One region of the Stenotrophomonas sp. 85239_Sma genome, then DNA from elsewhere that is predicted to be linked to it. Evidence: predicted binding sites of a transcription regulator. Region 1 holds the regulator's gene; each other region holds the start of a gene.
What was found. The regulator FliA, encoded in region 1, starts transcription of late flagellar genes. The targets are predictions, from matches to a motif close to TAAAGTTTNNCNNNCNNNGGCCGATAA.
Positions count from the first base shown of each region.

Region 2: the regulator FliA is predicted to act here: its motif matches at 3,358-3,384, upstream of ACYKG1_RS19345 (methyl-accepting chemotaxis protein).
Region 3: the regulator FliA is predicted to act here: its motif matches at 4,554-4,580, upstream of ACYKG1_RS18725 (methyl-accepting chemotaxis protein).

Region 1 covers NZ_CM151163.1:2,101,449-2,111,215, forward strand. The annotation lists gene motD (flagellar motor protein MotD) at 1-769, opposite strand, end outside; gene ACYKG1_RS09875 (flagellar motor protein) at 771-1,511, opposite strand; gene ACYKG1_RS09880 (chemotaxis protein CheA) at 1,602-3,452, opposite strand; gene ACYKG1_RS09885 (protein phosphatase CheZ) at 3,455-4,060, opposite strand; gene cheY (chemotaxis response regulator CheY) at 4,060-4,452, opposite strand; gene ACYKG1_RS09895 (RNA polymerase sigma factor FliA) at 4,510-5,253, opposite strand; gene ACYKG1_RS09900 (MinD/ParA family ATP-binding protein) at 5,250-6,137, opposite strand; gene flhF (flagellar biosynthesis GTPase FlhF) at 6,124-7,746, opposite strand; gene flhA (flagellar biosynthesis protein FlhA) at 7,892-9,767, opposite strand, start outside.
Region 2 covers NZ_CM151163.1:4,162,321-4,172,087, reverse strand. The annotation lists gene ACYKG1_RS19365 (TonB-dependent receptor) at 1-1,121, shown strand, start outside; gene ACYKG1_RS19360 (ABC transporter substrate-binding protein) at 1,176-1,892, opposite strand; gene ACYKG1_RS19355 (VOC family protein) at 1,976-2,347, shown strand; gene ACYKG1_RS19350 (arylamine N-acetyltransferase family protein) at 2,367-3,209, opposite strand; gene ACYKG1_RS19345 (methyl-accepting chemotaxis protein) at 3,413-5,950, shown strand; gene ACYKG1_RS19340 (PepSY domain-containing protein) at 5,997-8,519, opposite strand; gene ACYKG1_RS19335 (TlpA family protein disulfide reductase) at 9,266-9,767, opposite strand, start outside.
Region 3 covers NZ_CM151163.1:4,038,441-4,048,207, forward strand. The annotation lists gene ACYKG1_RS18710 (TonB-dependent receptor domain-containing protein) at 1-1,013, shown strand, start outside; gene ACYKG1_RS18715 (hypothetical protein) at 1,074-1,244, opposite strand; gene ACYKG1_RS18720 (DUF2628 domain-containing protein) at 1,460-1,846, shown strand; gene ACYKG1_RS18725 (methyl-accepting chemotaxis protein) at 1,924-4,455, opposite strand; gene ACYKG1_RS18730 (NAD-dependent epimerase/dehydratase family protein) at 4,648-5,541, opposite strand; gene ACYKG1_RS18735 (S41 family peptidase) at 5,640-6,551, opposite strand; gene ACYKG1_RS18740 (MarR family transcriptional regulator) at 6,602-7,066, shown strand; gene ACYKG1_RS18745 (KGG domain-containing protein) at 7,392-7,703, shown strand; gene ACYKG1_RS18750 (MFS transporter) at 7,715-9,187, opposite strand; gene ACYKG1_RS18755 (TetR/AcrR family transcriptional regulator) at 9,313-9,767, shown strand, end outside.

The sequences.
Region 1 (9,767 bases):
CGTTTTCTTCGCGCGGGCGGAACTGGCCATAGCCGACCATCGCCAGGCGCGATGGCTGCACGCCCTGGTCGGCGAACAGGTGCACCACGCTGGCGGCGCGTCCGGCCGACAGCTCCCAGTTGGACGGGAAGGTGGCAGTGGCGATCGGCACGTTGTCGGTGTGGCCTTCCACGCGCACGCTGTTGGGTACGTCGCGCAGTACTTCAGCCAGGCTGGCCAGGGTTCGCCGCGCGTGCACGTCCAGCGCGGCCGAGCCGGTGGGGAACAGGATGTCGCTGTTGATCTCGACTTCGATCCACAGCTCGGTGCGGCGCACGCTGATCATGCCGCGGTCGATCAGCGGCGCCAGCGCGGCGGTGAGGCGGTCGGCGATGCTGTTGAGCTGGCGCTCGGCGCGCGCGATCTGTTCCTGGTTGTGTACCGAAACCGGCATGCGCATCTGCGAGGCCATCGACGGCAGCAGGGTCGGGTCGTGCGAGGGTGCCGGTGCGGACGGACCGATCTTGGTGCCGGACTTGATCACCGAGGGGCTGTCCCAGCCGCCGCCCTGCACCTGCTTGTTGCCGACCTGCACCGGATTGATCGTGCGCGGCGCGCCACCGAAGGCATCGGTGAGTGCGTCGGCCATGATCCGGTACTTGCCCTCGTTGACCGAGGAAATTGCGTACATGACCACGAAGAAGGCGAGCAGCAGCGTCATCAGGTCGGCATAGGGGATCGCCCATGCTTCGTGGTTGGCATGCTCTTCGTGGTGCTTGCGGCGGGCCATGTCAGTGCAGGAAGCCGGAAAGGTTGGTTTCGATGTTGCGCGGGTTTTCGCCCTGGGCGATCGAGATCAGGCCTTCGATGACCATTTCGCGGTCGCGCGTGTTGTGCGAGATCACACTCTTGAGCTTGGCGGCGATCGGCAGGAACAGCAGGTTGGCCGAGGCGATGCCATAGATCGTTGCGGTGAACGCGGCGGCGATGCCGTGGCCGAGCTTGCTCGGGTCGGCCAGGTTCTTCATCACCGCGATCAGGCCCAGCACGGCGCCGATGATGCCCAGCGTCGGTGCATAGATGCCCATCGCCTCGAACACCTTGGCGCCGGCCTGGTCCTGGTGTTCCTGGCTGCCCAGTTCGATTTCCAGCATGTGCCGCATCGATTCGGGCTCGACGCCGTCCACCAGCAGCTGCAGGCCCTTGCGCAGGAACGGGTCCTGCTGTGCTTCCACCTGCGATTCCAGGCCCAGCAGGCCCTGGCGGCGGGCGATGTTGCTCCACTCGACGATCTGCTGGATCAGCTCGCGGCGATCACTGTGGGGCGGGCGAACCACCCAGCGCACGATCTTGAACGCATGCTTGAACACCGCCGGCGAGGTATGCAGCAGGATCGCGGCAACAGTGCCGACGATGACGATCACGAACGCCGCAGGCGACCACAACGACGCCAGGCCGGCGCCCTTGAGGATGCTGCCGCCGACCAGCGAGGCCAGGGCGAGAAAGAGTCCAATGAGGCTGAGTCTATCCATGGATCCGGTATCGGCTTGTATGAATGGGACTTGAGACACCGGTACGGGCTACTGGTGCGACTTCACAGTTTTTCGGGTTCAGCAAACGGGTCAATCGTGCGGGCTGCGCAGGCCATCGACATCCAGGATCAGGGCCATGCGACCATCGCCGATCAAGGTTGCACCGGCATAACCGCGCAGGCCGCGCAGCGCTTTCGGCAGTGGCTTGATGACCACTTCCTCGCGCCCACGCACCTGGTCCACCACCAGGCCGAAGCGCGCTTCGCCGGCCTGCAGCACCACGATCGTCAGCAGGGTCGACGCAGCAGGCGTCACATCCAGCCACTGGCGCAGATCGACCAGCGGCAGCGTGTGCGAACGGCGATCGAGCACGGCGCGGCCATCGAACCAGCCCAGCGAGGTGCGCGGTGCGTGCAGCACTTCCATCACGCGCGCCAGCGGCAGCGCGTAGACGTCCTCGCCGGCCTGCACCAGCAGGGTCGGCAGGATCGCCAGGGTGAGCGGCACGCGGATCAGGAAGCGGCTGCCGCGGCCCAGCTCCGACTGGATCTGGATCTGGCCGCTGAGTTCGCGGATGCGCGACTGCACCACGTCCATGCCAACGCCGCGGCCGGAAATATCCGTGACCTGCTGCTTGGTCGAGAAGCCGGGCAGGAACACCAGGTGCAGGCACTCCTCGCTGCTCAGGCGGGCAGCCGCTTCCGGATCGATCAGGCCCTTCTCGCGTGCCTTCGCGCGCAGCTTTTCCGGATCGATGCCGGCACCATCGTCCTGCACCTCGATGCTGACGTAGTCACCTTCCTGCTGTGCCGACAGCCGCACATGGCCCATCCGCGGCTTGCCTTGTGCTTCGCGCAGGTCGGGCATTTCCACGCCATGGTCGATGGCGTTGCGGACCAGGTGCACCAGCGGGTCGGCCAGCGCTTCGACCAGGTTGCGGTCGAGCTCGGTCTCGGCGCCGATCAGCTCCAGGTCCACTTCCTTCTTCAGCGAGCGGGCGACGTCGCGGGCGACCTTGGGGAAGCGCGAGAACACCTTGCCCACCGGCTGCATGCGGGTGCGCATCACCGCTGACTGCAGGCGCGCGGTGGCGATGTCGAGGGTGGACACCGCACGGTCCAGCTCCTCGTCGCGCAGGCGTGCACGCAGGGTCTTGAGCCGGTTGCGCGACAGCACCAGTTCGCCGATCAGGTTGACGATCGCATCCAGGCGCTTGGTGTCCACGCGCACGGTGTGTTCGGCTTCGGCCAGCGGCTTGGCGGCCGGCTTGGCCGCCGGTGCCGGTGCCGGTGCGGCCACCGGGCGCGGGGCGGCGATCGGTGCCGGCGCCACCGCAGCCACGGGCTTGGCGCCGGGTGCGGCGCCACCATGCAGCTGGTCGAGCAGGGCTTCGAACTCGTCTTCGCTGATCAGCCCGTCGTCGGCCTTCCTTGCCGGCGCCACTGCGGTCGGTGCGTTGCCGCCGTGCAGCTGGTCGAGCAGCGCTTCGAATTCGTCGTCGGTAATCAGGTCGCTGCCACCCGCAGCGGGTGCTGCTGCGGCGGCGGGTGCGGCCACAGCACTGCCATGCACGTCGAACTGAGCGATCAGGTCCGGCGGCGCATAGCCCGGCTCGGTGCCGGAAGACACCGCATCCAGCATCGACTGCAGGTAATCCAGCGATTGCTGGGCGGCGTCGAAGTGATGGGCCTGCAGCACGGCCTGGCCGGCACGCGCGGCGCCCAGCGCTTCCTCAGCGGCATGGCACAGCTCGACCATGGCGGTGACACCCAGGAAGCCGGCGCCGCCCTTCAGCGTGTGGTAGCCCCGGAACACCGCATTGAGCTGTTCGGCGTCCTGCGGTGCCTGCTCCAGCGACACCAGCTGTTCGCCGAGGCGATCCAGGATCTCCTGTGCCTCGATGATGAAATCGGCAGTGATGTCGTCGGATACAGCGCTCATGCTTACAGCCCCAGATCCGACAACAGGTCGTCGGCGTCGTTCTGCGAGACCGCGTGGCGGTCCAGTCCCTTCAGTGCCGGCCCGGCCAGTTCCGGGTCGGTGCGATGCTGTTCCGGCGGCAGGCCGAGCGCGCCGAAGCCTTCGTGCACGCGGCGGACGATGCCGACCACGCGACGGATGATCTGCCCGGTCAGGTCCTGGTAGCTCTGGGTCAGGGCGATCTCGGTGAGGTTGTGGCGGATGCGCTCGAGCTGCGCGTCCTGGCCCGGCTGCAGGCCTTCGGCGCGCAGCTGTTCGGTCAGGCTGCGGCATTCCTCGGCCAGGTCCAGGGTACGGTGGGTGGCCTGTTCGGTCATCGTCACCACGTGGTCCAGCCGTGCGCAGGCATCGTCCAGTTCCCCGGCTTCGCTGGGCACGGTCGGCAGTTCACCCAGTGCCTGTCCCAGCTCGCGGGCCAGCCGCGACAGGCCACTCATCATCGGCTGCGTGCGCAGCGCGACCAGCCCATCGATGCGCTGCCGCCACGCGGCTTCGTCACCGGACTCCAGTGCGTCCAGGGCTTCCTGCAGGCGCAGGGCGAGGGCGTTCTTGTCGACCGTGGTATCCATCAGGCGCTGGCTGCCAGGCGTTCGAAGATCTTGCCGAGCTTCTCTTCCAGCGTCTGCGCGGTGAACGGCTTGATGATGTAACCGTTCACGCCGTTCTGGGCCGCTTCGATGATCTGCTCGCGCTTGGCTTCAGCGGTGACCATCAGCACCGGCAGGGTCTTCAGCTTGGCGTCGGCACGGATCGCCTTGAGCAGCTCGATACCGGTCATCACCGGCATGTTCCAGTCGGTGACCACGAAATCGAACGACTGGCTCTGCAGCAGCGACAGCGCGGCATGCCCGTCCTCGGCTTCGGCGGTGTTGGTGAAGCCCAGATCGCCCAGCAGGTTCTTGACGATTCGACGCATGGTCGAGAAATCGTCGACGATCAGGATGCGCATGTTCTTGTTCAAAGCAGAGTTCCTTTGTTGTTCATTCCGGGCGGCCGGGGGCAGACGCCTCGGGGATGTTCATTCTTCGAGGCCGGCATCGGCGGCCTCGAATATCTTCAGCCGGCCGCGCAGGCGCAGCACGGCCTGGCCGTGGATCTGGCAGACCCGCGACTCGCTCACGCCGAGCACGGCGCCGATCTCCTTCAGGTTCAGCTCCTGCTCGTAGTAGAGCGAAAGCACCAGCTGTTCGCGCTCGGGCAGGTGGCCGATCGCCTTGCCCAGCTCGCGGCCGAATTCGCCGCGCTCCAGGACCTGCTGCGGGGTCGGGCCGCCCTGGGCGACGGTGTCCAGTTCGCCCTGGTCTTCGATGCGCGATTCCAGGCTCAGCACCTGGCCACGTGCGGCGTCTTCCATCAGCCGCAGGTACTCGGGCAGCGGCATCTCCATCGCGGCGGCGACTTCGGTGGCGCTGGCAGCACGGCCCGTGCTCTGTTCCAGGCGGCGGATGGTGGCGGCGGCGTCGCGTGCACGACGGTGCACCGAGCGCGGCACCCAGTCGCCACGGCGGATCTCGTCGATCATCGAGCCGCGGATGCGGATCGAGGCATAGGTTTCGAACGAGGCGCCCTGGTCGGCGTCGTAGCTGCGCGAGGCTTCGATCAGGCCCATCATGCCGGCCTGGATCAGATCGTCGACTTCGACGCTGGCCGGCAGGCGTGCGGCCAGGTGGTGGGCGATGCGCCTCACCAGGTCCGAGTGCTGGGCGATGACCTCGTTGGCCGCCGAGCGCTGGACTTCCCTGTACTGGGCTGCGCCTTTCATGCGGCCACCCCGCGCTGTTTGAGAATGCGCTCGAGGAAGAACTCGACACCGCCACGCGGTTCGGTCGGTGCCTGCCAGCGCGCGGTGCGGCGTGCGATCTCGGTGATGGCCAGCGCCGATGGGCTGGACGGGTAGGCCTTCACCACCGGCTGCTGGCGCTGCACCGACAGGCGCAGCCAATCATCCTGCGGCACGCAACCCAGGTAGTTCAGCGAGACATCGGCGAGGAACTTCTCGCAGACGCGGGTCAACTTTTCGTACAGCACGCGACCCTCGTTCGGGTCGCGCACCATGTTGGCCACCACCTGGATACGGTCCACGCCGCGCTCGCGCGACAGCACCTTGATCAGTGCGTAGGCGTCGGTGATCGAGGCCGGCTCATCGCAGACCACCACCACGGTGTCCTGCGCGGCCTGGCAGAAGGTCAGTACGCCATCGGTGATGCCGGCAGCGGTATCGACCACCATGATGTCCAGCTCGCGTTCCAGCTCGGAGAACACATTGACCAGGCCGACATGTTCGGCCGGGGCCAGCTCGGCCATGTGCCGGCGGCCGGAGGCGGCCGGGACCACCAGCACGCCGTTCGGGCCTTCAACGATGACGTCATCCAGCGTGCAGCGGCCGGCAACCAGGTCGGCCAACGTAAAGGTGGGGTTCAGCCCCAGGATCACGTCGATGTTGGCCAGGCCGAGGTCGGCGTCCAGCAGCAGCGTGCGCTTGCCCATGCCGGCCAGCGCCACGGCCAGGTTGGCCGACACGTTGGTCTTGCCCACGCCGCCCTTGCCGCCGGTCACGGCAATGGTGCGCACAGGGCCCAGCGGCTCGCTGCGGGTGGCCGACAGCGGGAAGGTCTTGGTCAGCTTGGCGTACTCACGCGACGGCATGGTTCAACTCCGGGTTGCAGGGCATATCGGCCGCTCGGCGCAAATCTTCAAGGCGAAGTACAAGATTGGCTGCACTGGCCCGGTGCAGGTCTTCCGGGACGTCCTGGCCGTCGGTCACCCAGGTGATCGGCAGGGCGTGGTCCACGGCCACCGACAGGGCGTTGCCGAAGCGGCCGGTCTCGTCCAGCTTGCTCAGCACCAGGCCCTGCAGGTTGGCCGCACCGAAGCGGCGGACCACCTCGTCCATGTCGCCGAAGCTGGTGTTGGCCGGCAGCACCAGCAGCGTGCGCACCTGGCGGGCGGCGCGCAGCCACTGCAGCTGGGCAGCCAGGGCGCGGTCGCGCGGGCCCAGGCCGGCGGTGTCGATCAGCACCAGCTTGTAGTCCTTCAGGCGTTCCAGCAGCTGGTCCAGGTCGGTGCCGCTGTTGGCTTCGTGCACGGCGATGCCGAGCTGGCGGCCGTAGCCATACAACTGTTCGCGGGCGCCGATGCGGGTGGTGTCGGTGGTGACCAGGGCGACGTCACGCGGCGCGTGCTTCTCGGCGAAGCGCGAGGCCAGCTTGGCGATGGTGGTGGTCTTGCCGGCGCCGGTGGGGCCGACCAGGGCGATCACACCGCCTTCTTCCAGCGGGTCGACCGGGGCGATCGGCAGCTTGCGCGAGATCAGCCCCAGCATCAGGCCGCGGCCGCGGTGGGCCTCGGTCTCCAGCGGGATCTGCATGGCCACGTCGCGGGCCAGGCCGGCATCGAAGCCGTATTCGTCCATCAGGTCCAGCGCGGTGGCGCGCACCGGGCAGCCACGCAGGCGCTCGTCGGTGAAGCGGTTCATCTCGCGCTCGATCACCTGGCGCATGCCGGCCACTTCCTGGCGCAGCTGGCGGATCTCGGCGTCGTCCTGGGCGACCACGGTCAGCGTCGGTGCCGGGGCCAGCATGGGGGCCGGGCTGGCGTCGACGGCGGCTTCGGCCGCTGCCGGTTCGCTGCGGGCGATCTCGGGCTGCGCATCGGTCACGGCAGCGGTCGGCAGCGGCGGTGGCTGAACGGCCGGTGCGGCGCTTTCGTGATGCGCCTCGTGCGGCGGATCGATCTGGAAGCGGGCGCGGTTGGCCGGCGTGGCGCTGGTGGCCGCCGGTGCGACGATGGCTTCGGCAAACGGGGCGTAACTCTGTTCCGGCAGTGCCGGTTCGTTGACGGCGGCGCGCGCCAGGGTGGCGGCGAAGCCGGTGCTGCCGCGGGTCGGCACGATTTCGTCGGCGCTGTCCAGGGTGCGGCCGGTGGCACCGACGGCGGCACGGGCGAGGGCGGCGACGGCCGAGGTGGTGGCGGCGACCGGTTCCGGCGCCGGGGTGCTGCTGCGGCGGCGGGTGACCGCGGCGATCACCGCGTCGGCGGCGGTGCGCGGCCTGGGTGCCGGCGGCGGGGCCACGTCGCGGCGCGAGGCTTCCAGTGCACGCTGCACGGCGCTCTCGTCGTAGTTGGCGGCGGCGACGATCTCGATGCCTTCCTCGATCCGGCGGTTGGACAGGATCACGGCGTCAGGACCATGTTCCTTGCGCACCAGGTTCATGGCCGAGCGCATGTCGGCGGCGACGAATCGTTTGATTTTCATGCTGTGGTCACGGGACGAAGACGGCGGGGTGGCGGTCGGGGAACTCGGGTGGTCGGTGGTCTGCACGGTGCGGGTTCCCCTTGGTATCTGTCTGGTGCGTGGGTTCGAAAGTGGTGTCTGTTTTCTGGCGCATCGGAGGGCGGCGTCAGCTGATCGTTCCGACCAGCTTCAGGCGCTTGTCCTCCGGCACCTCGCTGTAGGCCAGGACCGACAGCGACGGAACGCTGTGGCGGACCAGGCGGGCCAGCGCGGCGCGCACCGGGCCAGGTACCAGCACGACCGCGGGCTCGTTGCGGGCTTCCTGCTTGCTGACACATTCGGCCAGGCTCTGGTGCAGTCGCTCAGCGAGTCCGGGTTCCAGCGCGGCGCCGTTGCCCTGCGTGGACTCCTGCAAGACACGTTCCAATTGCGGGTTGAGGGTGAACACCGGCAGCTCCGCCGACATTCCGGCGATCTCCTGCACGATGAAGCGGCCCAGCGCGGTGCGCACGGCGGCGGTCAGCACGGCCGGGTCCTGGCTGCTGGGCGCATGTTCGACCAGCGCTTCGGCGATCTTGCGCAGCTGGCGGATCGGAATGCGCTCGACCAGCAGGTTCTGCAGCACGCGCACCACCGCCGACAGCGGCAGCGCCTTTGGCGTCAGATCTTCGACGAGCTTGGGCGCGCTCTTGGCCAGGTTGGCCAGCAGGTGCTGCACTTCCTCGTGGCCGAGCAGTTCCGGCGCGTGTTCGCGGATCAGGTGCGAGAGGTGGGTGGCGACCACGGTGGCCGGGTCGACCACGGTGTAGCCCAGCGTTTCGGCCTGGGCGCGCTGGTGCGGCTGGATCCAGGTGGCATCCAGGCCGAACGCGGGGTCCTTGCCGGCGATGCCTTCCAGTGCGCCGAGGGCGCTGCCTGGGTCCAGGGCCAGCTCGCGGTCGGGGTGGATCTCGGCGGTGGCCACCGGTACGCCGTGCACCAGCACGCGGTAACCGTTGGCCGGCAGTTCCAGGTTGTCGCGGATGTGCACCGACGGGATCAGGAAACCGACATCCTGGGTCAGCTTGCGGCGCACGCCCTTGATGCGTGCCATCAGTTCGCCGCCCTGGTTGCTGTCTACCAGCGGAATCAGCCGGTAGCCGACCTCCAGGCCCAGCGGATCGACCGGGCGCAGTTCGTCCCAGCTCAGTTCGGCGGTCGGTGCCGGTGCCGCCGGGCGGCCGAGTGCGTTGAGTGCGGCAGCATCGGTGCCACCGCCTGCCGCGTCCGCAGCCGGGGCCTTGCCCTTGCGGTACACCTTCCAGGCGATGAAGCCGAGGATCGCCGCCAGCGTCAGGAAAGCGACGTTGGGCATGCCCGGCACCAGGCCGACCACGCCGATGATGCCGGCGGTGATCGCCAGCGCGCGGTACTGGCCGAACACCTGGCCGGTCATGGCCTGGGCCATGTCCTGCGAGCGCGATGCGCGGGTCACCAGCATCGCCACGGCGCTGGAGACCAGCAGGGCCGGCAGCTGCGCCACCAGTCCGTCACCGATCGACAGCAGGGTGTAGGTGGCAGCGGCGTCGCCGAACGGCATGCCATGCTGCAGCACGCCCACGGCCAGGCCGCCGAGCATGTTGATGAACAGGATCAGGATGCCGGCGATGGCGTCGCCGCGGATGAATTTGCTGGCACCGTCCATTGCGCCGTAGAAGTCGGCTTCCTCGCGCACCTCCTCGCGGCGCAGCTTGGCTTCTTCGCGCGTCAGCAAACCGGCGTTGAGGTCGGCGTCGATCGCCATCTGCTTGCCGGGCATCGCGTCCAGGATGAAGCGCGCGGTCACCTCCGAGACGCGGCCGGCGCCCTTGGTGATCACCACGAAGTTGATGATGGTGAGGATCGCGAAGACCACGATGCCGACCGCGTAGTTGCCGCCGATCACGAATTCGCCGAAGGCAGCGATGACCTTGCCCGCGGCGTCGTGGCCGTTCTGGCCGTTGAGCAGGATCACGCGGGTGGAGGCCACGTTCAGGGCCAGCCGCAGCATGGTGGTGATCAGC
Region 2 (9,767 bases), 2.1 Mb from region 1:
ACGCCCGTGACTTCTCGCAGGTGGTGCCGATGCAGGCCCTGGCCGAGTGGTACCGGCAGAACAGGCAGCATCTGGTGCTGGTACCGGCCGACTCGGCGCTGGTGGCCAATGGCGCGGCGTTGGGCCGCAACTTCGACGTGGCCGAGAAGCAGTACGCGGCCTATGCGATGGGAACCTGGACGCCGGACGAACGCTGGGACGTGGTCGGCGGTGTGCGCCTGGAGCGGACCGCCACCGACGTGCGCGGGCTGGTGCTGGAGCGCGATGCCGATGGCACCAGCACGCTGGTGCCCAACCTGGGCCGCAAGCGCTATACCTCGGTGCTGCCGCAGCTGAACGTACGCTTCTCACCCCGCAGCGATCTCAACCTGCGGCTGGGCCTGACCCGCAGTTTCGCCCGGCCGAACTTCGGTGACATCAACCCGGGTGGCTCGTTCATGGAGGCCGATGGCACCTTCACCTCCGGCAACGCCAACCTGGACCCGACCTATTCGGACAACCTGGACCTGATGGCCGAATGGTATGCCGGTCCGCTGGGCCTGCTGTCCGGCGGCGTGTTCTACAAGAACATCAGCAATCCGGTGTTCCAGAGCAGCAGCACCGGCAGCTTCAACGGCAACCCCAACGTCACCTTCTACCGGCCCGAGAACGGTGACGACGCCAAGCTGTGGGGGGCCGAGTTCGCCTTCGTGCGCCGCTTCGATTTCCTGCCCGGCCTGTGGAGCAACTTCGGCATCAACGCCAACCTGACCCTGATGGATTCGCGCATGCGCATTCCGGGTCGTAGCGGCAACGTGCCGATCACCGGCCAGGCCGACCGCCTGTACAACGTTACGGTGTACTACGACGACGGCGCGTTCGCAGCTCGTCTGGCCACCAACCACAAGGGTGCCTACATCGAAGCGCACGGCGACAGCAGCGCCACCGACGCCTGGTACGGCGCCAACACCTCGGTCGATTTCAGTGCGTCCTATACCTTTGAACGCTGGACGGTGTTCGCCGAGCTGAGCAATCTCACCAACGAGCCGTTGAAGTACTACCAGGGCAGCCCGCAGCGCCCGCTGCAGGTGGAGTACTACGGCCGCCGCGCGCAGATCGGCTTGAAGTACCTGTTCCAGTAAGCCGTACGCGCGCCCTGTAGCGTCGAGCCATGCTCGACTCCGTGTGCTCTACAGTCACCGAACCAGCGTGACTGCCTGCCCGGCGCGCGCGAACGCTTCCTCAAGCAACGGGCCGGCCTTGATCGCTTCCACCTCCTCGAACAACGCCCGCAATGCGTCGGCCGGGCGTGAGGCCGGCGCCGCCACTGCCTGCTGGATCGAGGTGAAACGGTCGGCCAGCACGCGGTGGCCGGGATGCGTCTGCGCCCATGCTTGCAGCGGTTGGCGTACACCGGCGGCGGCATCCAGATGCTGCTGATCGAACAACGTGATAGCGGCTGCCGACGTCTGCGCCCGCTCGATCATGGCGTGGCGCAGTTCACGGCTGAGAAACAGGTCGTAGGCTGCACCACGGCCGACCGCGATGCGCAATCCATCGCGATCGAGGTCGGCTGCCTGCTGCGCGGGGCTGTCCTCGCGCACCAGATAGGTGCCTTCGATCTCCACGTACGGGGCACTGAAGGCAACGCGGTCGGCGCGCGCCGGATCGATGGCCAGGAAGGCCAGGTCCCAGCCGTCTTCGCCTGCTGCGGCGACCACCGAGGCTGCGGCGTCGTGGCAGGTGAAACGGGCCTGCACGCCCATCCGCTGCGCCAATGCGGTAGCCAGTTCCAGCGAGGGGCCGCGCGGTGAGCGCGCATCGCCCTGTGCCAGCACCGGATTGCCCAGGTTGATCGCCACGCGCAGGAAGCCGTGCGGTGCCAGCGTACTTCGGTGGTCGGCCAGGGACATGCAGGACTCCACGGGGCAGGGGGGACGTCCAGCATGCCAGTGCTCCTGCGCAGGCGGCGTCAGCGTCCGGTTATCCTGCGCGGATGAACCTGATCCTGCATGTCGAGATCCCAGCCAGTGACCTGGCCCGTGCCATTACCTTCTACCAGCAGTGGTTGCAGGTGGAGATGGACGAACCGATCGTGCTGCACGAATGCCGCATGGCCTACCTGCCGTTCGCCGATGAAGCGGCGGGGGCCAGCATGGCGCTGGTGCAAGGGGCGGACTATCTGCCGTCCGAACAGGGTGCCCGCATCTACATCGGGGTTGATGACCTGGATGCCAGTCTTGAGCGTGCGCTGCGCGCCGGGGCCGAGCTGCGCTTCGGCCCGGCCGACGCCGGCGGCTGGCGCGTGGCCGAGATCCGCGACAGCGAAGGCAACCGGATCGCATTGCAGGCGCGCGCGGCTGTGTAGCGTCGAGCGATGCTCGACCCTACACGTGGGTCGCGGCGCGTGAGCGCTGCAGCCAGTCGTTGATCGCCGGATCCAGCCGCGGGTCGTCTGGAAGCTGGATGCCGAAGCGCTGCTGCAGCACGTCGCGCACGTCGCCGACGTCGTGCAGCGGGCGCTTGTCCGGTGCCTGCCCGGGGCGATACTCGGTGTAGTTGCCGCTGCCGATGGTGCGTCGCCAGTCCGGCCCGGTCAGTGACGCGCGCAGCTGGCCGGGGAAACCGGAATCGGGATGGGTGCACACGTACCAGTTGCCCACCACGTTGTCGATCGGTGCCGGCGCGTGCAGGTCGAAGCGATACATCGCCCGCCAGCCATCGCCGGACTCGGCGGACAGCACGAAATCCCCCTCGCCAGGCAGGCGCTGCAGCAGGAAGCGCTCGTGAGGCGTGGCCTGCGGCTGCGGATCCTGCAGGCGCAGCGGCACGGTCGGGGTCAGGCTGCCGAAACCGGCATCCACCAGCCAGTCGTCGCCGTCCACCTGCACGCGCAGCAGCAGGTGGGTCCGTGCCGTCAGTTCGCCGTCCTGGGCGGCCAGCAGCACGCGCGCGCTCAACGGCTGCGCATCGAAGCCCAGCGCTTGCAGCAGCGCCAGCAGGCCGCCGTTGAGTTCGAAGCAGTAGCCGCCACGGCGGTCGTCGAGCAGCTTGCGCTGGATGCTGTCCAGGTCGATCGGCACTGCATCGCGCAGCAGGCAGCTGAGGGTTTCGAACGGCAGCAATGCGTTGTGGCGCTGCTGCAGCAGGGTCAGGCCCGCCAGCGTCAGCGGTGGCGGTGCATCCAGCTGCAGGCGTTGCAGGTAGCGGGGGACATCGAGCGTCGGCATGGGGGCACCGGGCAGGGGAGGGACGTCCACTGTGCTCCCCCAACCGGGGTTGAGGTCAAGCACTGCGCGGGTGTCATCCCCCCGTCGCCTGTGCCGGGTACAAAGGCCGCGTCCGCCAGCAATCGGTGGGACTGAAGTAAGAACGCCCTAAAGTTGCTCCGTTTCCAGCCGATACAGGTGCGTCCTTCCGCCTGGAGTCTGTCATGTCGGCCGTCGTCCCCCACCTCCGGTCCCTGCGCATGCGGCTTGCCGCGCTGCGCTCGGCGTCCCCTGGCCTGCTGCGCTGGCTGCAGCCACACCGGCTCAGCGTAGCCAACAAGCTCAAGGCGACCCTGTGGGTCTGTGGCCTGGGCCTGGTGGCGATCGCCGCCGTCTACGCCTGGACCGCCCATGCCAGCACGCAGGCGGCGCGCAGCCAGGCCAGCTACCAGCACGGCAGCGACCTGGCCGCGAGCCTGGCCACGCGGGTGGCCGAGGCGCGTCGCCTGCAGACCCAGTATGCACGCAGTTTCGACGATGCCGACCGCGCGCAGCTGCTGGCGACGCAGCAGGCGCTGAAGGCCGATCTTCAGGCGTTGCGCGCGATGCCGATGGATGCCGGCCGGCGCGAGGCACTGCAGGCACTGACCGAAGCCGCCAGCGCGTTCTCGCAGGGCGTGGCCGCCCTGTTCGAACGCGTCGATGAGATGGGGCGTGGTGATGCCGGCCTTGCCGCCCAGCTGCAGCAGGCCGCCGACAGCCTGCAGGCGCAGGTGGATGCGCTGCAGCGGCCTTCGTTGGCGTTGTCCCTGCAGAGGATGCGCCGGCAGGAGGCACTGCTGCTGCTCGATGGCGACTCCACCCATGCCGACCGTGCAAGCGAAGAGAAACTGCCGTTCGATCTGGCGCTGGTGGGCTTGCCGACCGATGCGCAGGACGCCCTTCGCAACGGCATGGAGGCCTATCAGGTCGCGTTGCTGGGCTATACCGCCGCCCGCGTTGGCCTGGATGTGGAGGCGCAATCGCTGTTGGATACCGCCGCTGGCGTGGCGCCGGCGCTGGCCGCCTTCCAGCAGGCCCAGGTGGCGGCGCTGGCCAAGGCACAGGCGCGCCAGCAGGCCGGCGCACGCACCATGAGCGTGCTGTTCGCAGTGACCCTGCTGCTGGTCGCCGGTGTATTGATCACCAGCCTGGTGCTGGTGCTGCGTGCGGTGCGCCAGCCGATCCAGGACACCCTGCGCTTTGCCAGCGATATCGCCGACGACCGCTTGGACACCACCCTGCGCGTCTACAACGCCAATGATGAGATCGGCCAACTGGCACAGCGCCTGGTCGACATGCAGCAGCGCCTGCGTGCGCGCATCGGGACCGAGCGTGCCGTTGCGCGGGGCAATACCCGGGTGCGCCAGGCGCTGGACAGCGCGCAGACCGGTCTGATGGTGATCGATGCCGAGGGCCAGGTGGCATACGTCAATCCGGCACTGCTGCAGCAGCTTGAACGCCATCTCGAAGACCTGGTGGGCAGCGATGCAGTGCGCCTGCATCCGGCGCTGGCCAGCCTGGCCGGCGTGCGTCAGCGCGAGGAGCGCGAGATCGGTCATGCCGGCGTGCGCTACCAGCTGATTGCCAACCCCATCATCGACGAAGGGCAGTTCCTCGGCATAGCGGTGGAATGGCGCAGCCGTGCGTTGGAAACCCTGCTGGAAACCGAAGTGGCTGCGCTGGTCGATGCGGCGGCACACGGTGACCTGCATGGCCGCATCGCGCTGGAGGGCAAGCAGGGCTTCGTGCGCACGTTGTCGACCAGCATCAATCGCCTGCTGGCCACCTTTGAAACCAACCTCGGTGACCTGCAGGCACTGCTGGCTGCGCTGGCCCGCGGCGACCTCAGCGTGCGCATGGAGGGTGACCTGCAGGGTGTGTTCGCGCGCATGCGTGACGATGCCAATGCCACCGTCGCGCAGCTGGGCCACATCGTCAGCCGCATCCAGCAGGCCACGTCCAGCCTGGATACCGGTGTCGGCGAAATCGTCACCGGCCACCACGATCTGTCGCAGCGCACCGAGCAGCAGGCCGCCAACCTGGAAGAGACCGCAGCGTCGATGCAGGAGCTGACCGACACCGTGGGCCGCAACGCCGATGCCGCCGGTCGCGCCGATGCCCTGGTGCAGGGCGCCGCAGCGGTGGCCCAGCGGGGTGGCGAGGCCGTTGGCCAGGTGGTTGCAACCATGCACGGCATCAGCGAAGCGTCACGGCGGATCGGTGACATCACTCAGTTGATCGATAGCATCGCCTTCCAGACCAACATCCTGGCGCTCAACGCGGCGGTGGAAGCGGCGCGCGCCGGCGAGCAGGGCCGCAGCTTCGCCGTGGTGGCTGCGGAAGTACGCCTGCTGGCGCAGCGCAGCGCCGAGGCGGCCAAGCAGATCAAGGGGCTGATCGAGGATTCGGTGGCGCGTGTCGGCCAGGGCAACCAGCAGGCCGCACAGGCCGGCACCACGATGGGCGAGATCGTCGGCAGCGTGCAGCAGCTGGCCGACCTGCTGGCTGGCATCCGTAGTGCGTCGCAGGACCAGCATGCCGGCATCGCACAGGTGAACCAGACCATCGTGCAGATGGAGGCCAGCACCCAGCGCAATGCCAGCCTGGTGGAAGAGGCGGGGGCCTCGACTGCGCAGATGCAGGCGCAGGTGCATGCCCTGGCCGAAGCGGTGGGCGCGTTCCGCCTGCAGTCGATGCCGCAGGCGCGCGCGGCGGCCTGAAGCTGCCCGGGTAGTGCCGGCCGCTGGCCGCCACTACCCGGGTGGCTCAATACACGTCGCGGCGGTAGCGCCCGTTCTCCAACAGCGTTTCCACCGCGTCATCACCCAGCGCGGTACGCAGCACCTGGTCCACGCCCTCGGCCATGCCCTGCAGCGAGCCGCAGACATGGATCACCGCACCGCGTTGCATCCACTCGCGCAGCGCATCGGTGGCCGCCTGCAGGCGATCCTGCACGTACCCCCCCTCGCCATCGCGCGAGAACGCCAGGTCCACCCGCGTGAGATGGCCCTGGGCCTGCCAGGCCTCGATCTCGTCGGCGAACAGGAAGTCGCGCGCACGCTGGCGTTCACCGAACAGCAGCCAGTGCCCGTGCTCACCTGCATGCGCGGCTTCGCGCAACAGGCTGCGCAGCCCGGCGATGCCGGTGCCGTTGCCGATCAGCAGCATCGGCGCAGCGCCGACACGATGGAATCCAGGATTGCGGTGCACACGGGCCACAATGCTGGCACCGATCGGTGCATGCAGCGACAACCAGCCCGAGCCCAGCCCGGCTCGACCGGAGGCGTCATGCACCAGCCTCACCACCAGCTCCACCACACCGTCATCCGTACAGGAGGCGATCGAATACTCGCGGCCAGGCAGCAGCGGCAGCCCGGCCAGCCACAGGCAGGCATCCTGCACCGCCAGCGCGGCCTCGGCCTCCGGCAGCTCGCGTTCGCTGGCCAGCGCCAGCAGCGTGCGCGGATGGCCATCGACCAGCAGTGGCTGCAGCGGGTCCAGCCCATGTGCCTTCAACACGGCACCGGCATGCCGCGCGTTGTGACGGGGTGAGATGTGCAGGATGTCACCCGCCTGCCACTGCACGTCGGCCGGTGCCGCAAGACGGATACGCCAGATGGCCCCGCCGATGCTGCCCGGGTTGAGGCGGTCGCGGCCGAGCAGGCGCCACTCATGCATCTGCGTAGCCGCAGGCAGCACGCTGTCATCGGTGGTGATGCCGGTGAGCGCACCCAGCTGCTGCTGCCACTGGCGCAGCGCCGGCACCGAAGCGGCATCGACATCGATGCGCTCGAACAGGGGACGCGCGCCGTTGGCGACCAGCCAGCCATCGAACTGTCGGCCGAAGCCGCAGTAATACGGGTACTGGCGGTCACCCAGCGCGAGCAGGCCGAACTGCAGGCACGACAGTTGCAGGCGTTGCGCGAGCAGTAGCCGCGCCGCGCGGCGCGCCGCATCCGGCGGCTCGCCGTCGCCGAAAGTGCTCAGCACGAACAGTGCCTTCGATGCACGCAGCAGTTGCGCGGCATCGACGTGCGCCAGCGGCAGTACCTGCACTGCGTGACCGGACGCCTGCAGCTGCGCGGCTGCGCGCCATGCAAGTTGTTCGCCCAACCCGCTCTGGCTGGCGTGCACCACCAGCCACGGTAGGCCAACACCCTCGGCAGCCGTCGCGGGCAGCGACTGGCGCAGCCCGCGCGCGGCACGCTGGCTGCGGCGCCGGTCCAGGTACAGCATCCAGCCCGTGATGAAGAACAGGCTCATGCCCACGCTGCTGAGCATCACCACCACGCGCCCGGGGACGCCGAAGTAGCTTCCCGAGTGCAGCGCGAACACGCTGGTGGCCAGCTGGCCACCCGTGCCCTGGCGTGCATAGGGGCGGGCATCGAGCACCGCACCACTGGCCGGATCGAGCTGCAGCAGGTCATGCGCACGATCGTGGTGGCCGCCGCGCTGCGACGGATCACCGGCCATCACCCGCACGTTCAGTGCCTGCCCCGGCTTCTCCGGCAGGCGCAGGTCGATGAAGCCGGTGCGCACGCCGGGCAGCGCGTACAGCGTGGCCTCGATGCGATTGAGGTTCAGAGCGGCGTCGGTGGCGACCTTGTGCTTGGCGGCCGGTGCGACGCCCAGCAGGGTGTTGGCGGCATTGCGGTACCAGTCGAACGACCACCACAGGCCGGTCAGCGCGCTCATCAAATAGATCAGCAGCACCCAGGTGCCGATCACCGAGTGCAGGCTCCACAGGAAGCCGCGGCCGCTGCGCTTCCACTCCACCGCCAGCCAGCTGCGCCAGTGCCACCAGCGTCGTGGCCAGCGCAGGTAAAGACCGGACAGGGTGAAGAACAGCAGCGCGATGGCACAGCTGCCGGTGATCCACTTGCCGCGTTCGCCAGCGGCGAGGTGGCGATGCAGGTCCTCGACGAAGTCGAAGAACGCCTGCCCGCGCAGGGCGCTGAAACGCTCGCCGCTGTAGGGATCGAAGTACACCCAGTGTTCCTTGCCGCCGGCAAAGCGCGCGACCGACGGCCGCTGTCCGGTGGCATCCACGCGCAGGCGTTGCAGGGGGCGTTCGCTGCCGGCCTGCAGCAGCGGCACCAGTTCACTGAGTGCAAGGGGATGCTGGCCGTCCGCATGGTGCTCGGCGATTTCGGCGAAGCCGGGATTGGCCGCGCGCAGCAGCTCGTCCTCGAAGGACAGCGTGGCGCCGCTGAGGCCCATCACGGCCAGGACGGCACCGGCGGTGATGCCCAGCAGCCAGTGCAGTTGGAACAGGGCGTTCTTGAACATCGAAGGAGGAGGGCCCGGAAGGCTGCCGCCCGCATCCTGCGCAACAGCAAATGAGAATTAGTCGCGGAATTCTCCGTGGCGCCCTGCCTGCGGTCAAGCAGGGGGTATCAGCCGGGCGGCGCCCGGCACCCGCGGTAGTGCCGGCCGCTGGCCGGCAACCTCAGAAGCAACAGCCGAAGCAACAGCGTGAATTCCGTGGATTGGCGGGGTGGGTCCGGTTGAGGGGGACGCTGCAAGTACATCCATGTAAGCTCGGTCGCCGCATCCATGCGGCTCACGCCCCCTCAACCGGACCCACCCCGCCTTCGACAGTTTCTCGGGACCTGCCGTAGATCCATGCCATGCATGGACGCTTTTCGTTCAAACGTCGAAATATTCGATTTCGTTGGAGAGTCATCCACGCATGGCGTGGATCTACCGTGTCGACCAAGGTCGACACCTACCAACAGCTGCGGGAGTCTGTCAGAGGCGGGGCGGCGTGGCTGGGCAGGACCGTTGGCGCCATGGATGGCGCCATCGAGCCCCCATGGGTGAGGGCGCTTTGCTTGCGAAGCACTGCTTCGCAAGCGCCCGAACGCACAGCCGCCAGCGGCTGGGCCGGACCCCGGAGGGGGGGTACGGCGTGTCCTGCCCAGCCGCACCGCCCCGCCAGGCCATCAGCAATCCGGAGCCGCATTGGCTTTGGCTGTCGCTGTTGCTGTTGCTTGAAGGCCTCTGCGGGTGCAGGGCGCAGCCCTGCCGAACCCTCACTTCACCCAGCTGTCGATCTCGCCGTGGGCGAACGGTCCCAGCTTCGCCTTCACCAGCCGCCCCTGTGCATCGAACAGTACGCTGTAAGGCAGCAGGCCCTGCGCATTGCCCAGCTGCACGCTGGCATCGCGTGGCCCGGGTGCCTCGATCACGATCGGGTAGTCTACCGGCACCTGCTGCAGGAAGCGGCGCACATCCTCCGGCGTATCCAGCGCCAGGCCAAGCACCTGCACGCCTTGGTCGTCCTGGGCAGCGGCAAAGCGCGCCAGCTCGGGCATTTCTTCCACGCAGGGCGCACACCAGCTGGCCCAGACGTTGATCAGCAGCGGGCGGCCGACAGCGTGTTGGCGCAGGTCCAGCGGCCGGCCTTCAAGATCGGGCAGCGACAACGCGGGGAGACTATCGCCGACCTGCAGGGCGGGTGCCGCAACCGCGGCAGCAGGCGCCACTGGCATGGGCCCGGGTGCAGCCGGCGCCGGTGCCAATCGATGCCCGGCC
Region 3 (9,767 bases), 1.9 Mb from region 1:
CACCGTTCACGCTGGGCGTTGAACACCAGTTCGCCGTGGGTGGGCAGTGGAAGCGGCAGCAGCTGACCAACACCGACACCATCGGCCGCGCGCCCATCGACTACGCCGGCAACGCGGTCAGCGGCTCCAGTCTGGAAGTGGATACGTGGGCGCTGTTCGTGGAAGACGAACTGAAGCTGCACCGCACCCTGGCCCTGACCGTGGGCGCGCGCCTGGACCACCATGAGAAGTTCGGCGGCCACGTCAGCCCGCGTGCGTACCTGGTCTGGCATCCAGCCGAGCAGTGGACGATCCGCGGCGGCGTCTCCAAGGGCTTCCGCGCCCCCAGCCTGACCGAGAATTCGGCCACCGCTGCCACCCAGTCCGGCGGCCGCGGCTGCACCTCGCTGATCCCGCTGGGCTATACCCGCGGCGGCTGCTACATGGCCGGCAACCCGGACCTGGATCCGGAAACCAGCACCAACCGCGAGATCGGTATCAGCTTCGACAATGACCTGATCGATGCCGGCGTGACCTACTTCCATACCGACTTCCGGAACAAGATCGAATACGCACCGCTGGGCAGGTTCAATGGCATCTGGTGGACGCGCATGAGCAACGTGCAGCGCGCGCGCACCAGCGGCATGGAAGGCAACTTCAATGTCCGCTTCGGCGAGCAGTGGCGCTGGCGCACCTCGGCCACCTGGATGAAGGAAGCCAGGAACCTGACCACCGGCCGCAACCTGATCGATACGCCGGAATTCTCCGGCTACTCGTCGCTGGACTGGACACCGAACACGGTGTTCTCCAGCAGCCTGTCGGCGCAGTACACCGGCAAGCAGACCGGCACCGCCACGACCTTCCTCAAGGCCTACACCCTGTATGACCTGACCGCGGCATGGAACGTCAACGAGGTGCTGACCCTGCGTGGCGGCGTCAGCAACCTGGCCGACAAGAAGCTGTATGCCGAAGGCTCCACCGACTACTTCGTGGCCGGGCGCAGCTACTTCCTCAGCATGACCGCGCGGTTCTGACCGGCGGCGCGCACCATGATCGCGCTGGCGGCAGGCCAGCGCGATCGTCGGTGTTGCGGATTACTCGCTTTCCAGCGCGGCCGGTGCCGCATCCCGCGTGGCGGCCGTGCGTGCACGGTCCATCGCCACCGCCAGTTGCTGGCGCGCGAGCAGTTGTTGTGCCTGCACCACTTCAGGTGTCGGCAGGAGCACCGGTCCCGGTGCGTTTTCCGGTGTAGCAGGTGTGGTCATGCAACCTCCATGGACATCCCGCCGACGTCCGGGTCCAACCGGGACGAGAGCGGAACTGCGCACCCTATCCTAAAAACAAGGCGGGCGGGTGACGGTGCGGCATCCGGCCACAGCATCCGGAACAAGGTAGGCGTCACATTTTTGACGGTGAAGCATGGATCCTGAATGGGACTTGTCCTATCATGAAAACGTTTTCTCACAGGGATGTTTCCCCAATGAATACTACTGACCTGTCCCAATTCAGCCCGAAGTGGCAGTTCCGCTTCAATTTCTTCCGCCAGCACGGCGCCCCCAAGAATCCCGGCTTCAAGCAGGCCTGGAAGGCGCTGTCCTTTGGTGACCGCCTGAAGATCAACCTGAACTTCTTCGCGTTGTTCTTCGGCGCCATCTACCTGTTGATCCTCGGCATGTGGCGCAAAGCCCTGGTGGTGATCGGCATCAACATCGTGCTGGCCATCGTCACCATGTTCCTTCCGGACATCGTCGGGCGCATGCTGTTCATCGCCATGAACCTCCTTGTCGCCTCCAGCACCAACTACAGCTACTACCTGGAGAAGGTGGAAGGACGCACCAGCTGGAACCCGTTTGAAGGAATGTTCTGAGCCAACCGACCTGCGCCGGATGCGCGGCGAGGATGCACCCGACGCCCGGCCCCCGCCGGGCGTCTTCGTTTCCGGGATCACGCCGCGCGGCGGGCGGTGGCCTCCGGCTCGGCCTGCAGGCGGAAGCGCGACACCGCCACCGCCAGCTGCTCGGCCTGCTCCTCCATCGCGCGGGCGGCGGCGCTGGCTTCCTCCACCAGTGCGGCGTTCTGCTGGGTGGTTTCGTCCATCTGCACCACGGTCTGGTTGACCTGCTCGATGCCGGCCGACTGCTCGCGCGAGGCCGCTGAGATCTCGGCCATGATCTCGTTGACCCGGCCAACCTGACCGACGATTTCCTGCATGGTGCGGCCCGCGCCGTGCACCAGCTGTGCACCGGCACCGACCTGCGCCACCGAGGCGTCGATCAGTGCCTTGATCTCCTTGGCCGCACCGGCCGAGCGCTGTGCCAGCGCGCGCACTTCACTGGCGACCACGGCGAAACCACGGCCCTGCTCACCGGCGCGTGCCGCTTCCACTGCCGCGTTCAGCGCCAGGATGTTGGTCTGGAAGGCAATACCATCGATCACCGAGATGATCTCGGCGATACGCTGCGACGACGCCTCGATCTGTTCCATGGTGTGCACCACCTGGCCGACCACCTCGCCGCCTTCGCTGGCCACGCCCGCTGCGGAACCGGCCAGCGCGTTGGCCTGCAGCGCATGGTCGGCATTCTGGCGCACGGTGGATGTCAGTTCCTCCATCGACGCGGCCGTTTCTTCCAGGTTGGCGGCCTGCTGTTCGGTGCGCCGCGACAGGTCACTGTTGCCCGCAGCGATCTCGCCAGCGGCCAGGCGGATGCTGGCCGCCGACTGCTGGATCTGGCCGACGATCCGGGTCAGCTGCTGCACGGTGCTGTTGGCATCGTCGCGCATCACCGCGAACACGCCGTGGAAGTCGCCCTGCATGCGGGCAGTGAGGTCACCGGCGGCGATCGCGCGCAGCAGCGTCGACAGCGCAGCCAGGTTGTGGTCGCTGACCTGCATCATCGTGTTCAGGGTCTCCACCATGCGGCGGAAATCATGGTCGAAGCGCAGTGCATCACCGCGCACGGCGAAGTCACCGGCGGCGGCAGCGGCGGCCAGCTGCTGGATCTGCTCGTTGATCGCAGCCAGGTTGCGCTTGGTGGTCGCCATCGCAGCGGTGAACTCCGCCTTCTCGCCCGGAAGTGCTTCCATGTCCACGCTGAGGTCGCCCACGGCATAACGCTGCATCACTTCAACCAGGCGCTGGGTGACCGCGTTGCTGGAGGCCACCAGCTGGTTGCTGTCGGCCACCATGCGGCCGTACTCGCCCGGGAACGCCGCGGCATCCATGCGGTAGCTGAGTTCACCGGCATCGTGGCGGTGCGCCATTTCGGCCTGCGCGGCCATCACCGCTTGCAGCTGGCCACGCATGCCCTGCATTGCATCCAGCAGGCGCCCTACTTCGTCGTTGCTGCGCGCCGGCAGCGTACTGTCCAGCTTGCCGGCGGCGACGTCGCCGGCCACTCGCACCGCTTCGGCGAGCGGGCGGATCGCCAGGCGGCGCAGCAGTACATAGACACCGGCGCTGAGGGTCAGCGCCGCGATCACGCCGACCAGCAGGGTCAGCCACAACAGCTGGCGCGCTTCGGCCACGATCACCGCATGCGGCATCACCACGCCCAGCGCAAAGCGCTGCGGGGCGTTGCCCACGCGCAGCGGCACGTACGCGCGCACGTTGCCGGCCGCATCGGGGCTGAAGGCCTCGAACGGACGATCAGCGGCGATGTCGGCCAGCATGCTGCGGGTCAGTGCATCGTTGCGCGGCTTGCCGATCTCGGTGGCATTGGCCGAGGCCAGCACCACGCCCTTCGGCGACAGCAGTTCCACCCGGCCGGCCCCCATCGGCTTCAGCGTGGCCAGGTGCTTCTGCAGTGCCGCCAGCGAGAAGTCCACGGTGAACACGCCCAGGAACCTGCCGTTCTCGACGATCGGCGTGCTCAACGTACTCATCAGCACCTGCTGCCCGGCGATGTCATAGGCGTACGGTTCGCTGACTTTCGGCAGCTTGTCGCGACTGGGGACCATGTACCAGTCACCGGAACCGCTGGCAGTCTCGGTGTAGTCGGTCATCACCGACTGCTGTGGCTTGCCGTCATGCCATGCCCAGTAGCTCATGTAGCGGCCGGTGGCATCGTGCGCTTCGGTGTTGACGAAATCGGCATCCTTGCCATCGAAGGCATCGGCCTCCCACATGGTGCTCTTGCCCAGCCATTCCGGATGGGCGCGCAGCTGCTCACCCAGCACGGCGGCCAGGCTGGCGCGATCGGTGACATCACCACGGGCGCGCTGGGCCAATACGCTTTCGACCATGGCATCGTTGCTGGCGAAGGCCGTACCAAGATCGGCCGCTACCCGGCGTGCTTCGGCGGTGGCCTCGCTGGTCATGGTCTGGCGCGAGGCGCTGATCAGGCTGGCGCTGGCCTGTCGGTAGATCAGGAACGCGGTCAGGCCGAAGCACAGCAGCGCGATCACGGCGGTGCCCAGCATCAGCTTGTGGGCGATGCTGCCCGGGCGGCGGGCAGCGGCGGAACGGGAAGAAGGCATGGGAGGGTCCGCAAGGCAGTTCAGGACGACCGGCGCCACCAGGGCACCGCGCAGGCCACCGGCCGCCGGGACGGGCCCGGCGCTGGAAGCGCACCGGGTTAGCGGCCGCCCGCCAACGAGGTTGAGGCGGCTGGCCTGCACATTCCTGAATCCGCTCAGGGTCGGGGCAGCTGCCCATCCTTTGCGTCGGCCTCACTCGGCCACGCGGTCCTTGATCCACTGCGCGCGCGGCAGGACCTCGATGCTGCCGACGGCGTACTGCTGCAGCACGTCGTCCGGCCCGAAGCACGGCTGCCAGCCCAGCACCCTGCGCAGGCGGGCACTGTCGTAGACACGGTCGATGCTCAATGGCAGCGGCCAACCTCGGCGTTCGAATTCGGCCAGCAGTTGCGGCGCGCGACGGGCCAGTACGCTGCGCGGGTGGGTGGCCAGCTCCAGGCAGTCCTCGCGCCGGAACGGCGTCGGTGCGCAGGCGAGGTAGCGGGCGAATCGGGCGCCTTCGTCGAGCAGCAGTGCAGCATGTGCGCTGGCCACATCGCGGGCATCGATGCCGCGGTGCAGGCGGAACATCGCCATCCGTTCGGGCGGTTCCGGGAAGCACCGGCCCATGCGCAGCACGCGAACGCTGAAGCCCGGCGTGGCGGCAGCTTCAGCCAGGGTCTCGGCCTGCAGCTTGGTGCGATGGTAGATCGTGCGCGGCAGCGGCTCGGTGTCTTCGTCGATCCAACGGCAGCCACCGGCTACCACGGCATGACCGTACAGCGCCGTGGTGCTGGTCAGCACGAAACGCCGTGCGCCGGCTTCGCGCGCGGCCTGCAGCAGGTGCGCGGTTGCCTCCACGTTGATCTGCTGGAACACCGCGTCCGGCACCAGCCCGACATGCGGGGCATGCAGGGCCGCGGTATGGATGACCGCGTCGACGCCCTGCACCGCACGCGTGACCGCCTGGCGATCGGTGACATCGGCAATGATGCGCGTGGTGGCGAACGGACTGCGATCCAGCCCCACCACTTCGTGGGCGGCCGCCAGCGCACCGAAGATCGCGCGCCCGATGCGCCCGGAACTGCCGGTCAACAGAATCTTCATTGAGTCCATTCACTCGAAGCGCCCGGGAACTACCGGGATGCTTCGATTCTAGGCATGCAATCGCGCATCTGCGATAGGACAGCCATGCAATCGTGCGTTCATCTTGACGACTTCGCAGGCGCCAGCAGTTGCCGCGCGATGAACAGCGGATCGTCGCCACCGGCCACATCAGGCCTCACGCCGGTACGTTCCCAGTTGCCGCCGGTGCGCAGGTTGATCGGTTGCCGATCGGGAATACTGATCTGATAGCCATCGGGCAGCAGCACAGGATCGCCGAACATATGCGCTGCGCCCCCGCTGCGCGTGCCGACAATGCGCGCGCGCCCCAAGGCCTGCAGCGAGTAGGCGACGAACTCGGCCGCCGAGCCGGTGCGGCGGTCGATCAGCACCACCAGCGGTTTCAGGTAGGCGGGCAGGTTCGCCGGTGGCAGCGGTACCGGCGTGCGCCGGCCGCGCTGGTCCAGCTGCTGCACTGTGTCGATCTTCGCGTCCAGCAGCGTGCGTACCAGCAGATCGGCACTTGCATCATCACCTCCCCCGTTCTGGCGCAGGTCCAGCACCAGGCCATCAGTGTCGGCCAGCAGCATGAAGGCCGCCGCCAGCTTCGGCCGTGCCAGATCCAGCGGATAGAAGGTACTCAGCCGCAGGTAGCCAACGTTGCCCTCCAGCACCCGCACCTCGCGCACGCCGGCGCCATTGCTGCGGGCATCGGCACGCCAGGCCATCAACCAGTCGTCCTGGCCGACCGCCGAATCTACGCGTTCAACGTGGAAGTGGCCATCGAACGTGTCCAGGTCCTGGTTCAGGCGTGCGCTGAACGCAGCAGGATCCGAGCAGCTGTCCGCATAGCGCAGCTGCGTCGACCAGCTGCGCAGGGCGTCGGCGATGCGGGCGCCCTCCGCCTCGTCCAGGTACTGCGCCTGCACGGCGCTGGCCGCCGCCTGCAGGACTCCGTCCTGCGCGGGGCAGGCTGCCGCCAGCAGCACGCCGAGCATCCAGGAGACCGCCATCATCCACCCCCGCATTGAATATATATAAGTGCTTATATATCATTCCGGTCATGGATCTCCAACACGCCACGCTGGGCACCCTGCTGCGCGCCCTGCTCGACCAGCTGGACCCGGCTGTGGAGCAGGCCTACCAGGATCTGCAACTGGACTACCGGCCCCGCTACACGCCAGTGCTGCGCACGCTGATGGCGCAGGGCCCCTGCCGGATCAAGGACCTGGCGCTGGCCTGTGGGCTCAGCCACTCGGCGCTCAGCCAGACAGTGGCGGCGATGTTGCGCGCTGGCTGGCTGCTCGCAACCAGCGGCGATGACGGGCGCGAACGCATCCTGCACTTGAGCCCACGCGCGCGACGGGCGTTGCCTGCGCTGCAGGCACAGTGGCAGGCCACCGCACAGGCAGCGCGCAGCCTCGATGCGGATCTCGGCCAGTCGCTGGAGCAGGTACTGCGCGAAGCACTGGTGGTGCTCGAACAGCGGCCCTTCGCACAGCGCCTGCAGGACGCCCGTCGGCGCTGAGGCGTTGCTGCTCAGCGGCCATCTCGACTTCGCTGAGGAAGATCCAGCTGCCATCTGCCACGCGCAGCTGCAGCGTGTGGCACTGCACAGCCCAGCAGTGCGAGCCACCCGAATGTGCTCATGCTGTTCTGTCCTCTCTGCGTGGCCATCGCGCATGGCGGCCCATGCTCGCCAAGCCGCGCAATCCGCGCAATCCGCGCAGCAGCGTAGCTGCGCCGTGAATGCCAGTGCGGTGCGGCGTGAAGGCAGCGATGCCGGTGCGGACACTTCCTTAGCCGGGCTCCGGCAAGGATGAGCGTCCCCTCCATGCAACGGGAGCCTTCACATGGCTGACCAGCATCACGGCACCTCCCCTCGTGGCTTCGCTTCGATGGACCAGGACAAGCAGCGCGCGATCGCTGCAAAGGGCGGACGCGCCGCCCATGCGTCCGGCAATGCACATGAGTTCAGCCCGGCCGAGGCACGCGTGGCGGGACGCAAGGGCGGCGAGGCAATCAGCCGCAATCGCCAGCACATGGCGGCGATCGGCCGTGAAGGCGGGCACGCACGCCACGCCAATGCACGGCAGCAGCAACAGCAGCACGCGGCCGATGCCGCGCCAACGACGGAGGAGGGGCCGCAACGCCAGCAGGGCTGACTGCAGCGCACTCAAGCGCGCTGGCGCTGGCGGTACAGGCCCAGCGCTGCCAGCAGGGCCAGCACGCCGGCGACGGCCATCGCCCAGCCGAAACCGCTGGCGATTGCGCCGCGGTACCAGGCCAGCGTCTGCGCCCCTGGCAGCAATGCCGACGGCTGCAGGATCAGCGCGCGCGCCTGTGCGGCCACTGCGGGTTGCCCTGCCGCCTGCGCGGTCGCAGCGAACTGCCGCACCGCGCGCAGGCCCATCAGGCTGCCCAGCAGCGCGATGCCCAGGCTCATGCCCGCCTGGCGCAGCGCGTTCATCGTGGCCGACGCAATGCCAGCCCGCTCCACGGGGACACAGGCCATCACCGCCATACCGGTCGCCGGCACCGCCAGGCCCATGCCAACGCCCAGCAGCGTCAGCAGGGCGCTGGCGTGGCCACGCCCCGTGCCCGGCGCAAACGTGGCGATCGCACACAGGGCCACGCCGGTCAGTGCATACCCCGACACCAGCGCGGTATGCAGCCCGATGCGTGCCACCAGGCGGCCGAACAACAATGACACCACGCCCATCAGCAGGAACTGCGGTACCAGCTGCGAACCCGCCTGCGCCGCATCGTGGCCCTGCGCCTGCTGGAAGAACAACGACAGGAAGAACAGGCTGGCATAGGCGGTGAATCCAAGGACGAACGAGGCCAGGTTGAGCATGCCAAAGCCAGGCATTGCCAACAGGTCCACCGGCAGCAGCGGCCGCGCCACGCGACGCTCGACCCACGCAAACAGCGCCAGGCCGAATGCCGCGATGCCGAGTGCCAGCAGCGTTGCAAGTGCCAGCGGGCCGTGCTCGCCGATCGCGATCAGGCCGTAGCTCAGCGCACCCAGCGCAACAATGCTGAGCAGCTGCCCGACCGGGTCCAGCGCGGCCTGCTGCGGATGCCGCCGCTCCGGAATGCCCCAGGCCCCCAACGCCAGGGCAAGCAGGCCCAGCGGCAGGTTGATCAGGAAGATGCTGGGCCAACCGGCGCGCTGCACCAGTTCACCGCCCAGCAGCGGCCCCAGCACCAGCGCCAGCGCGCTGAACGCCGACCAGCCACCGATCGCGCGTGCACGCGGGCGTGCTTCGGGAAACGCATGGCTGAGGATCGGCATCGCACTGGGAATCAGCAGGGCACCGGCCACGCCCTGCACCGCCCGCCCCGCCACCAGTGCCGGCAGGCTGCCAGCGCAGGCACACAGCAGCGAGCCCACGGTGAAGATCGCCACGCTGAGCAGCCACATGCGGCGGTGGCCGTAGCGGTCACCCAGCGGTCCCGCCGACAGCATCACCGCCGACAGGGCGATGGCATAGGCATTGATCACCCACTGCAGCCCCGCCATGTCGGTGTGCAGTGCCTGCTGCAGTGTCGGCAGCGCGACGTTGACGATGCTGATGTCCAGCGAGGCAAGGAAGGTGCCCAGATAAGCCGCCAGCACCAAAGCCGGCCGTCGGAAGCGTTGCATGTACGGATCCCGGGGGAGGATGTGGGCGCATCGTAGTTGACTGACTGACCGTCGGTCAATGACTGGCGGTCAGTCAATGCGGGAGGACGGCTAGAATGAGCACCGTCGCACCCGGACCCCGCCCCATGCAGATCCCCGCTGCCGCTAGGCCCCGTACCAAACCCGCTGAAACCCGCCAGGAAGAGCTGATGGACGCCGCGCAGGCGCTGTTCCTGTCACAGGGCGTGGAAGCGACCACCATCAGCGACATCGTGGCCGCCGCCGACGTGGCCAAGGGCACGTTCTATACCTACTTCGCCTCGCGCACCGAGATCCTGCAGGCGCTGGCACAGCGCTACACGCAGCAGTTCATGGCCGAGGTCGACCACGCCGTGCAGCAGCAGCCTGCCCACGATGACGTGGCGCGCCTGCGCGCCTGGATCCGCGCCAACATCGAGATCTATGTACGCACGCACGCGCTGCACGACGTCGTCTACGCCAACCATCACCACCACCAGCGCGGCAATGCCGAGCGCAACGCCATCCAGCAGCAGCTGCTCAACATCCTCGAGGCGGGCACCCGTGCAGGCCTGTGGCAGCT